3 regions of the Caproiciproducens puteiluti genome follow, and region 1 is predicted to be linked to each of the others. Evidence: predicted binding sites of a transcription regulator. Region 1 holds the regulator's gene; each other region holds the start of a gene.
What was found. The regulator HrcA, encoded in region 1, represses chaperone genes, less so after heat shock. The targets are predictions, from matches to a motif close to TGTTAGCACTCNNNNNNNNNGAGTGCTAACA.
Positions count from the first base shown of each region.

Region 1 (3,279 bases):
CTTGGGTAAACCGGGAGCGTTCACGTAAGCCAGTGCCAGCACATGGACGCCCTGACTGCAAAAGGTTTCGCCCAGCTGCTTTGTCAAGGCAAAATCGCCGTCGCTTCCGCCGCAGACAATGACGGCCTTTTTTTCTTCCCATGGCCGTTCCGAACAATAAAAACAGCCCTGAAAGCCGTGCGTTTCGACAGTAAAGTTTTTTGTTACAGACCAATTCTGATTCATATATGCACTTCCCTTTACCCGCCGGTAATAGAACGCAGGCTGTCGCCTGACGTCAATACTCAGTAACCGGCTGGATTATATTTTAGCATAATCTGGAAAGGCCGTAAAGCGGGTTTCTTTTTACAAACACGCGCTACCATGCCGACGGGCGGCGCAGCCCGTCGGGAAGCCGGGTGTTCCTGTTGCCCTTCGCGGAGTTTATCTGCATTTGTGTCAGAAAAACGCTCCTGCTCAAATCGGTATTTTTCAGGTTTGCGTCGCGGAGATCGGCCCCTAAAAAGACGGTTTTGTCCAAACTGCAGCCTTCCAGATCAGCCGCGATCAGGAGCGACATGCTGAAGTCTTTTCGGTCAAGGCTCGCTTTCCTGAAATTTTTTCCTAAAAAGTCGGCCCTTTGGCGTGATTCAGGGTCTTCAGATGAAATGCTCCCGATGATTTTTTTCAATATACGGTTCGCTTTTGATTTGTGCCCGGCAATGTCCGGCTCCAAAAGACTGCCGCGGGAAAATTGGGACATTTGCTGATTTTCCTCGATAAGAGCGTCGACGGCTGCCGCCGTCTTTTCGTCCGAGGTCAGGGAAGCCGCTTCTATGAGGTACCATAAAATCTGGTGGAGCTGAAAAAGAACGGAAAAGGTTTGAAAGATCGCTTCCGCCTGACCGGGGGCTGTCTTCCAGTCGCCGACGGAAGAATAAATTTGTGTCGTTTTCTGTCCCGCTCCCAGGCATTCGTAAGCAAGGCAGCCGCTCATTTTTCTGCCTTTTAAATCGGCGTGAATCCCGCAGCGGAAATCAGGCGCTAAATATCGGCAGGGCTTTCCGGCGTCTTTATCGTCCGGAAAGCCGTCCGTTTTTGCGCAGTACAGCGCTACACAGCACAGGCCGCTGCATTTTTCGCAGTCCGGCTCTAACTCTTTGATCAGGCGGGCGTAGTTGCCGCCGAAGGGATTCTGTTCCATGGTTTCTCCATTTCCAATGCCAAATAATATTCGTTCGGTATGAAAATAGTTTAGCATAACTCCATAGAAATGAAAAGCGGCGTTCCCCGTTCGCCGGAAGAACATAATTTTTACGATTTCACAAAGAGTTTACAAATACTATATTGACAATGGGGTAAAGTAATGGTAAATTATTAATTAGATTTAGCACTCGAACTATTAGAGTGCTAAAATATAAAACAGGCGAGGTGAAAGGGTTGGAGTTAAGCGAACGGAAACAGAAAATTCTGGCGGCTGTCGTTGATTTGTACGTTGCGACCGGCGAACCGGTGGGTTCCAAGGCGCTTTGCGACACCCTTGATTTCACCGTGTCCTCCGCGACGGTGCGCAATGAAATGAGCGACCTTGCGGAAATGGGGCTGCTGGAGCAGCCCCACACCTCCGCGGGAAGAATTCCTTCCCACAAAGGCTACCGCGTTTATATCGACACGCTGATGAAAAAGCATTCGGTTTCCAGGGAAGAGCAGCGTTATATCGACAGCCTGCTGCTGCCGAGCGCGTACGACCCCGAAAAGCTGCTGGACGGCGTTGCGCGGGCGCTGGCGGGAATGACCCGGTTCGCGGCCGTTTCCACCACACCGAGCGGAAGCTCGGCGGACATCCGTGCCATTCAGTTTGTGCAGACCAGCCGAAGGACCGCGATGGCCATTATGATGACCTCCGCGGGCACCATGAAAAGCCGCGTTTTCCACTGCGATTTCGATATTACCCCCGAAATCCTGCGCGTGTTTTTCAGGGTGCTGAACGAAAAGCTGGTCGGGCTGCCGGTTTCCACCATTACGCCGGCATACATTCAGTCCCTTGCCGCGTCTCTGGGGAACATGACGATGCTGATGAGCGACGCGCTGATGGCGGTGCTGGACGTGGCGCAGGACACCATGCAGACGGAGGTCTGTCTGGACGGCGAAATGAACCTTTTATTCTGCAGCGAGCTGGGGCAGGCGGGCATCCGCCGCATTATGGATTTCCTCTCCCGGCCGCAGGAGCTTTCCCGCCTTCTGATGCAGCAGAGCAACAGCATGAAGGTGCTGATCGGTCAGGAAAGCAAGCGGCCCGAGCTGAGCGAATCCAGCGTGGTGGTCTCCCGGTACTCGGTCGGCGGCAGGGACGCGGGCGCGATCGCCATTATCGGCCCTACACGCATGAACTACGGAAAGGTCATTTCCAATATTGAATATCTCTCCGGCTCCGTCGGAAGAATGCTGACAGAGCTATTGGATATGGAATAGAAAGGGGTCACTGTTTTGGAAAAAAACCAAAAAGAACAAGCGGATAAAAAGAAAACTTCCGGAACGCCCGAAAAAACCTCTGCGGGCAAGCCGGAGGAAACCTCTAAGGCAGAGAAGGCCTGTGCCGGGGAAACTGCGGCGGCGGAAAATCCGGCCGGACAGGAAAAACCGAAGGACGACGCACAGACTCAGTTAGAACAGGCGCAGGAGGAGCTGAAAAAGCAAAAAGAGCTTTTGCTCCGCACAGCCGCGGAATACGACAACTACCGCAAACGTACGGAACGCGAAAAAACGGCGGTATACGCCGACGCGACAGCCGCTGCGGTCACGGAATTTCTGCCCGTGGCGGATAACCTTGAACGGGCGCTGGAACAGCAGGACTGCACCGTGGAGGACCTTCGCAAGGGGGTCGAAATGGTCGGCACACAGCTCAAAGGCGCGCTCGCAAAGCTCGGCGTAACCGAGATGGGGGAAGCCGGGGAAGTCTTCAACCCGGACCTTCACAACGCGGTTTCCCATGTGGAGGACGAAAACGCCGGGGAAAACACCATAGTGCAGGTGTTCCAGAAGGGCTACAAAATCGGGGATAAGGTCGTGCGCCACGCGATGGTGCAGGTTGCTAACTGATTTGGCCGATTTCAGGTGATTTTAAAAATTCTTATAGATTGATTATTCAATTCAAAAACTTATTTTTTGGAGGTAAACAGTATGTCAAAGACAATAGGTATAGACTTAGGTACTACCAATTCCTGTGTTGCGGTTATCGAGGGCGGCGAGCCGGTCGTCATTGCGAATGCAGAAGGCGCCAGAACCACCCCTTCCGTTGTT
Region 1 covers NZ_CP194790.1:3,783,437-3,786,715, reverse strand. Annotated here, with positions in the region: gene ACRQU7_RS18315 (acyl-CoA thioester hydrolase/BAAT C-terminal domain-containing protein) at 1-225, opposite strand, end outside; gene ACRQU7_RS18310 (pentapeptide repeat-containing protein) at 359-1,183, opposite strand; gene hrcA (heat-inducible transcriptional repressor HrcA) at 1,420-2,451, shown strand; gene grpE (nucleotide exchange factor GrpE) at 2,467-3,078, shown strand; gene dnaK (molecular chaperone DnaK) at 3,160-3,279, shown strand, end outside.

Region 2 (3,279 bases), 1.5 Mb from region 1:
CCTTGTTCTCCTCCACCTGCTTTGCGGCTTCCTTCTTTTCCTCCTCGGTTTCCAGTCCCAGGTCGTCGGCGGAAACGGAGCGGAACTCCTTGTCATCATACTTCATCAGCATCCGCAGGGCGAACTCGTCCACATTGTCGGTCAGATAGAGGATTTCGTAGCCCTTGTCCTTCAAGGCCTCGGTCTGCGGAAGCATATCCACTTTATCCGTGGTTTCGCCGCAGGCGTAGTAAATATATTTCTGGTCCTCCTTCATACGGGAAACATATTCCTTGAGCGTGACCAGCTTCTTTTCGCCGGAGGAGTAGAACAGCAGCAGGTCCTGCAGGACATCCTTATGCATGCCGTAATCCTGATAAATACCGTACTTCAGCTGCAGGCCGAAATTCTTGAAGAATTCCTCATATTTTTCACGCTCGTTTTCCAGCATCGTTTCCAGCTCGGACTTGATTTTCTTTTCCAGACGTCCGGCAATAATTTTCAGCTGGCGGTCATGCTGCAGCATTTCGCGGGAAATATTCAGCGAAAGGTCCTGAGAGTCGACAAGGCCGCGCACAAAGCTGAAATAATCCGGCAGCAGGTCCGCGCACCTGTCCATAATCAGCACCCCGTTGGAGTAGAGCTGAAGTCCCTTTTCATAATCGCGGGTGTAGAAATTCATCGGCGCCTTGGCGGGAATGAACATCAGGGCATTATAGGTTGCGGTGCCCTCGGTGCTGGAATGGATCACCTTCATCGGATTGACGTAATCCATAAATTTGCTCTTGTAAAACTCATTGTACTCGTCTTCGGTGATCTCATTTTTATTTTTCCGCCAGATGGGAACCATGCTGTTCAGCGTATCGTTCTCGGAATAGGTTTCGTATTCATCCTTGCTGCCCTCTTTCAGACGGCTTTTTTCTACGTCCATTTTAATGGGGTAGCGGATGTAATCGGAATATTTCTTGACAAGGTTCCGGAGGGTATAGGAATCGAGATACTCGTCGTAATTGTTGTCGTCCGTATTCGGCTTGATCTTCAGAATGATTTCGGTGCCGTGGCCTTCTTTTTCGCAGGGCTCCATCGTGTAGCCCGCGGTGCCGCTGCTTTCCCAGCGGTAGGCCTCTTCCATGCCGTACGGCTTGCTGACGACGGTTACCTTTTCGCTGACCATGAACGCGGAATAGAAGCCCACCCCGAACTGGCCGATGATTTCAATATCTTCCTTCTGCTCGTTTTCTTTTTTGAAATTCAGAGAACCGCTCTTGGCAATGGTGCCAAGGTTGTTTTCCAGCTCCTCTTTCGTCATGCCGCAGCCGTTGTCGGTAATGGTCAGCGTACGGTTTTCTTTATCCGGAATAATCTGAATGCAGAAATCATCCCGGTTCAGTCCGGTGTCGCCGTCGCTCAGCGTCCGGTAATAAAGCTTGTCAATGGCGTCGCTGGCATTGGAAATCAGCTCGCGCATAAAAATTTCGCGATGGGTATAAATGGAATTAATCATCAAATCCAAAAGGCGCTTGGATTCCGCTTTAAACTGTTTTACTGCCATAATCAACCTACCTCTGTCCATCAATTTTAGCACTCTCTGGTTTTAAGTGCTAAAAATATTTTAATACAAGCCCTCGGAAAATGCAAGTAGGTGAATTGTTAATTTTTTGTTGCGGGCGGCACATTATGGCTCCGGAACATAGCTATGGTCGACGGTAAGGACCACAAAATAGGTCGGATCCAGCTTGTTGATCTCCTCCGTAATCCGCCGGGTCAGCTCGCTGTCGCTCACGGGGAACGCGAAGGAAACGCAGACGTCAAAAATCAGATTGGAATGGGTGGTGCCCCACACCACACGAAAATCATGCATGCTGATTTCCGGAGAAATGCCCCTGATGATCTCCATAACCTGCTTTTTCAATTGGTTGGTGCGCTCGTCGTCCGTCACAATCGGGTCAAGGTGGATCACGAGGTGGATTCCCTTTTCGCTGAGAAAGTCGCGCTCTATATTGTCGATGATATCATGACTCACCATAATATCCTGTCCGGCGGAGACCTCGCAGTGAACGGAGGCAAAGCAGCGCATGGGTCCGTAATTGTGGACGTTCAGGTCGTGTATCCCCAGAATCCCGTCGTAGCTCATGATTTTGGCGTAGATTTCATCCACCAGTTCTTTGGTGGGGGCCATCCCCAAAAGCGGATTGCTGGTTTCGACAATCAGCCGGACGCCCGTAATCATAATGAGCAGGGCAACGATCACGCCCATATATCCGTCAAGGTTAAAGCCCGTAAAATAAGTGATCAGGATACCGGCCAGAACGGACAGGGTGGAAAATACATCGTTCAGGCTGTCCGCCGCGTTGGCGGAAACGGTAGTGGAGTCGATGGTACTGCCGACCTTTTTATAGAACAGGCACTGCCACAGCTTGATCAAAGCCGACAAAATCAGCACGCCGATGGAAACCAGACTGAATTCGGCATCCTCCGGGTTCAGAATTTTATCGAAGGAGCTCTGAACCAGCTGAAAGCCGACCATCAGAATGGCAAACGACACAATCAGGCCGGAAAGATATTCAATGCGCGCGTGGCCGTACGGATGCTCTTCATCGGCGGGCTTTCCCGCCATTTTAAAGCCGACCAGAGTAACGATGGCCGAGCCGGAGTCCGACAGGTTGTTGATGGCGTCCGCGGTGATCGCGATGCTGTGAAAAAGAATTCCTGTTGTGATCTTCATAAGGAACAGCAGGATATTCGTCACAATCCCGACCGCGCCGGAAAATTTCCCGTACCGTTCCCTCACCTTGCTGTCGTCCGTTTTCTGATAATCCTTCACAAACAAGCGAATTAAAAACTGAAACATAGCTACACCTCAAAAAGGCTGCCTCCACAGCAGTCGATTGCCGTAAACAGCGGAAAATCCTCTATCTGCAGCTCTTTCACGGATTCACAGCCAAGGTCCTCAAACGCAAGGACCTTGACGGAACGGACACATTTTGCCGCAAGCGCCCCCGCGCCCCCGATCGCGCACAGGTACACCGCCTGGTTGCGCCGGATGGCGTCGACCACCTCCGGGGAGCGGCCGCCCTTGCCGATCATGCATTTCAGCCCCAGGTCCAGCAGGCGGGGCGCAAACACATCCATGCGCGAGGAAGTGGTCGGCCCGCACGCGCCGATCGGCAGGTGCTCCGGCGCTGGTGTCGGCCCGGCGTAATAAATCGCGGCGTTTTTCAGCTCGAACGGGAGCGGCTCCCCACTGTCAAGCATGGCGAAAAGCCGCTTATGCGCGGCGTCGCGCGCCGTGTAAATCGT
Region 2 covers NZ_CP194790.1:1,337,242-1,340,520, reverse strand. Annotated here, with positions in the region: gene htpG (molecular chaperone HtpG) at 1-1,531, opposite strand, end outside; gene ACRQU7_RS06355 (cation diffusion facilitator family transporter) at 1,655-2,830, opposite strand; gene ACRQU7_RS06350 (FumA C-terminus/TtdB family hydratase beta subunit) at 2,833-3,279, opposite strand, start outside.
Region 2: htpG (molecular chaperone HtpG) is a predicted target of HrcA. The motif match lies at 1,556-1,586, and genes of this name have one in related genera.

Region 3 (3,279 bases), 1.7 Mb from region 1:
ACAATAATGGTGTTCTCTTTGTCCACCTTTACCTGACGCGCACGGCCGAGCTGCTCAATCGTAGCCTCTTTGAGCTCCAGTCCAAGCTCCTCGGAAATCACCTGACCGCCTGTCAGAACGGCGATATCGCGAAGCATGTCTTTTCTTCTGTCGCCAAAGCCCGGAGCCTTCACACCGACACAGGTAAAGGTGCCGCGCAGTTTATTCAGGATCAGGGTGGTAAGAGCCTCGCCCTCGATATCCTCTGCGATGATAACCAGTTTCTTGCCGGACTGTACGATCTTTTCCAGAAGCGGAAGGATTTCCTGGATATTGGAAATCTTCTTGTCTGTAATCAAAATATATGCATCATCAATAACGGCTTCCATTTTTTCGGTGTCTGTTACCATATAAGGAGTAATATAGCCGCGGTCGAACATCATGCCTTCTACGACCTCGGAGTATGTTTCAGCCGTTTTGGACTCTTCTACTGTAATGACCCCGTCGGAAGTTACTTTCTCCATTGCTTCGGAAATCAGCTTGCCGATAAAATCGCTGGAAGCGGAAATCGTTGCAACACGGGCGATATCCTCGGAACCGGAAACCTTTTTAGAATGATCCGCCAAAGATTTTACGGCAGCGTCAACGGCCTTCTGTACGCCCTTGCGGACTTCCATCGGGTTGGCGCCCGCGGTTACGTTCTTCATGCCCTCGCGGATAATGGCCTGCGCAAGCAGAGTAGCTGTGGTGGTACCGTCGCCGGCAACATCGTTTGTTTTTGTCGCGACTTCCTTAACAAGCTGCGCGCCCATGTTTTCAAAAGCGTCTTCCAGCTCGATTTCTTTGGCAATGGTGACACCGTCGTTGGTAATCAGGGGAGAACCGAATTTTTTGTCGAGAACGACGTTTCTGCCCTTCGGGCCAAGGGTAATTTTTACTGTATCAGCAAGCTGATTAATACCGCTTAAAAGCGCTTTTCTGGCATCCTCGCCGTAAATAATCTGTTTAGCCATTGTTTATTTCCTCCAATATCAATTTATGATCTCTATCAATTACTCTACAACTGCAAGAATATCGCTCTGGCGAACGATGGTAAATTCCTCACCGTCAATCTTGATTTCGGTTCCGGAATACTTGTTCGTTATGACTCTGTCGCCCTTTTTCACATACATTTTAACTTCTTTGCCGTCCACAACGCCGCCGGGTCCTACCTCAATCACATCCGCGATCTGCGGCTTTTCCTTTGCGGAGCCGGCAAGAAGAATACCGCCCTTTGTGGTCTCCTCGGCTTCTTCCATTTTAATTAAAATTCTGTCTGCCAATGGTTTAATAGTCATAATATGTCCTCCTTCAAATAATTGATTTGTTTTAGCACTCACAATCCCCGAGTGCTAAGATATATTCTATATACTTATGTCCGGAAAATCAAGTGCTTTTTTCTAAAAATCTTCAATTTCATAAATTATTTACAATTATTGTGAATTTTTTAGATTTCTAAACCGGGACAATAAAATTAACCGCGTTCGGAACCACCTCAAAACGGAGGCTTCTGATTACGGCGCACTCGCCGTCAAAATTCGCGATGGCCAGATTCGGCGCTGTGATTTCCATTTTCTTTCCCCGGCAAAACGTCAGAAGGCTTCTGAATTTTTCGGATTCCAGATGTCCGCCGTTCTTGTAGATCTTAATCAGGGTCGGAATTTTATACAGGGGCGGCTTTTTGATCAGCACAAAATCCAGCAGCCCGTCGTCCGGGACGGCCTGCGGCGCGCCGCAAAAGCCCCCGCCGTAATACTTTCCGCTGCCGGCCAGAGCGAACAGATAAGTGCCGTCAAACCTTTTGCCGCCGTCGATCAGAATCTCCAGCTGTTCACCCAGTTTTCCGGCAAGCACTTTTGCAACCGCCAGATTATAGGCCATAGGCCCGCTGATAAAGGGAATGTCCTTGAATTTCACCATTTCAAAAGCGACCCTGGCGTCCAGCCCCACGGAACAAAGGTTAATGGAATACTGCCCGTTGGAATGAATCATATCCACGGAGCGGGAGTGTGCTTTCAACTGCTTTTTTAAGGATAAAAAGTTCGCGGCCTCCCCAAAAGTTTTGATATAGTCATTGCCGGAACCGCAGGGGAAAATTCCCACCTCGGCATTTTTTCTCCCGATCGCGCCGGCCGCCGTCTCGCTCAGCGTCCCATCTCCTCCGACAGCGTAAATCCGGACCGCATCCCCTTTTCCGCTCTCTGTTTCCGCAAGCTCGGTGGCATGCTTCGGCCTCTCGGTGACATAACACGAAAATTCAATTCCGTTCGCCTCCAGATATTTGCGGATAGCAGGAAACACCGTATCATAAGCATTCTTTTTACCGGCGACGGGATTCACAATAAATACATACCGCATGATAGCCTCCAGCTGAAATGATTTGAGGAATATTATTTAAAATACATGTAGTATTGGCATTTAATCATGCCGTTGTAAAGCTTTCTGCGCCGGTCGGCCTTGCGGCCGTAACAATCTTCAAAGGTCTCGTCCGGGCTGATAATGGAGTAGCTCCATCCATGCCTTTGTTCAAAAACGCTGCCCATGGTCCTGTAAAGTTCTTCCGCCTGACGCATGTCCAATAGGCGCTCCCCATAGGGAGGATTACAGATCACGCAGCCGTATTCGCCCACCGGCGTGAAATCCTCTATCCCCCGTTTTTCCGCGTGAATCTGGGAAATAACTCCGGCCTTTTTCGCATTTTCCAGCGTGAGCGTGACCGCCGCGCCGTCAATGTCGTAGCCGTGAGCGGTAAACGGAGCGTCGCGCAGAACCATACTCTGCGCGCGTACCTTTTCCTTTTGCCAAAGGGTCTTATCGATACAGTCCCAGCGTTCGGCGGAAAAATGACGCTGCAGGCCCGGGGCGATATTCAGCGCGTACATGGCGGCCTCGATCAGAAGCGTACCGGAACCGCAGAACGGGTCGATAAAATTCGCGTCGTGCCGTACGCGGGAAAGATGCACCATGCAGGCGGCAAGCGTCTCCTTAATCGGCGCCTCCGTGGAGCTTGCGCGGTATCCCCGCTTGTGAAGCCCCTCTCCGGAGGTATCGATCATGATGCTGACCTGGTCCTTCATGATCAGGAACTGGACCTGGTAAAGCGTTCCCGTCTCCTCGAACCAGCCGACATGGTACTTTTGCTTCAAACGCTCCACAATCGCTTTTTTGATGATGGACTGGCAGTCGGGAACACTGGACAGCTTGGAACTCAGGCTGCGCCCCTTGACCGGGAAACGGTCGTCTTTCCCGATCCACCGCTCC
Region 3 covers NZ_CP194790.1:2,121,055-2,124,333, forward strand. Annotated here, with positions in the region: gene groL (chaperonin GroEL) at 1-992, opposite strand, end outside; gene ACRQU7_RS10310 (co-chaperone GroES) at 1,032-1,316, opposite strand; gene ACRQU7_RS10315 (diacylglycerol/lipid kinase family protein) at 1,474-2,376, opposite strand; gene ACRQU7_RS10320 (THUMP domain-containing class I SAM-dependent RNA methyltransferase) at 2,409-3,279, opposite strand, start outside.
Region 3: ACRQU7_RS10310 (co-chaperone GroES) is a predicted target of HrcA. The motif match lies at 1,346-1,376, and genes of this name have one in related genera.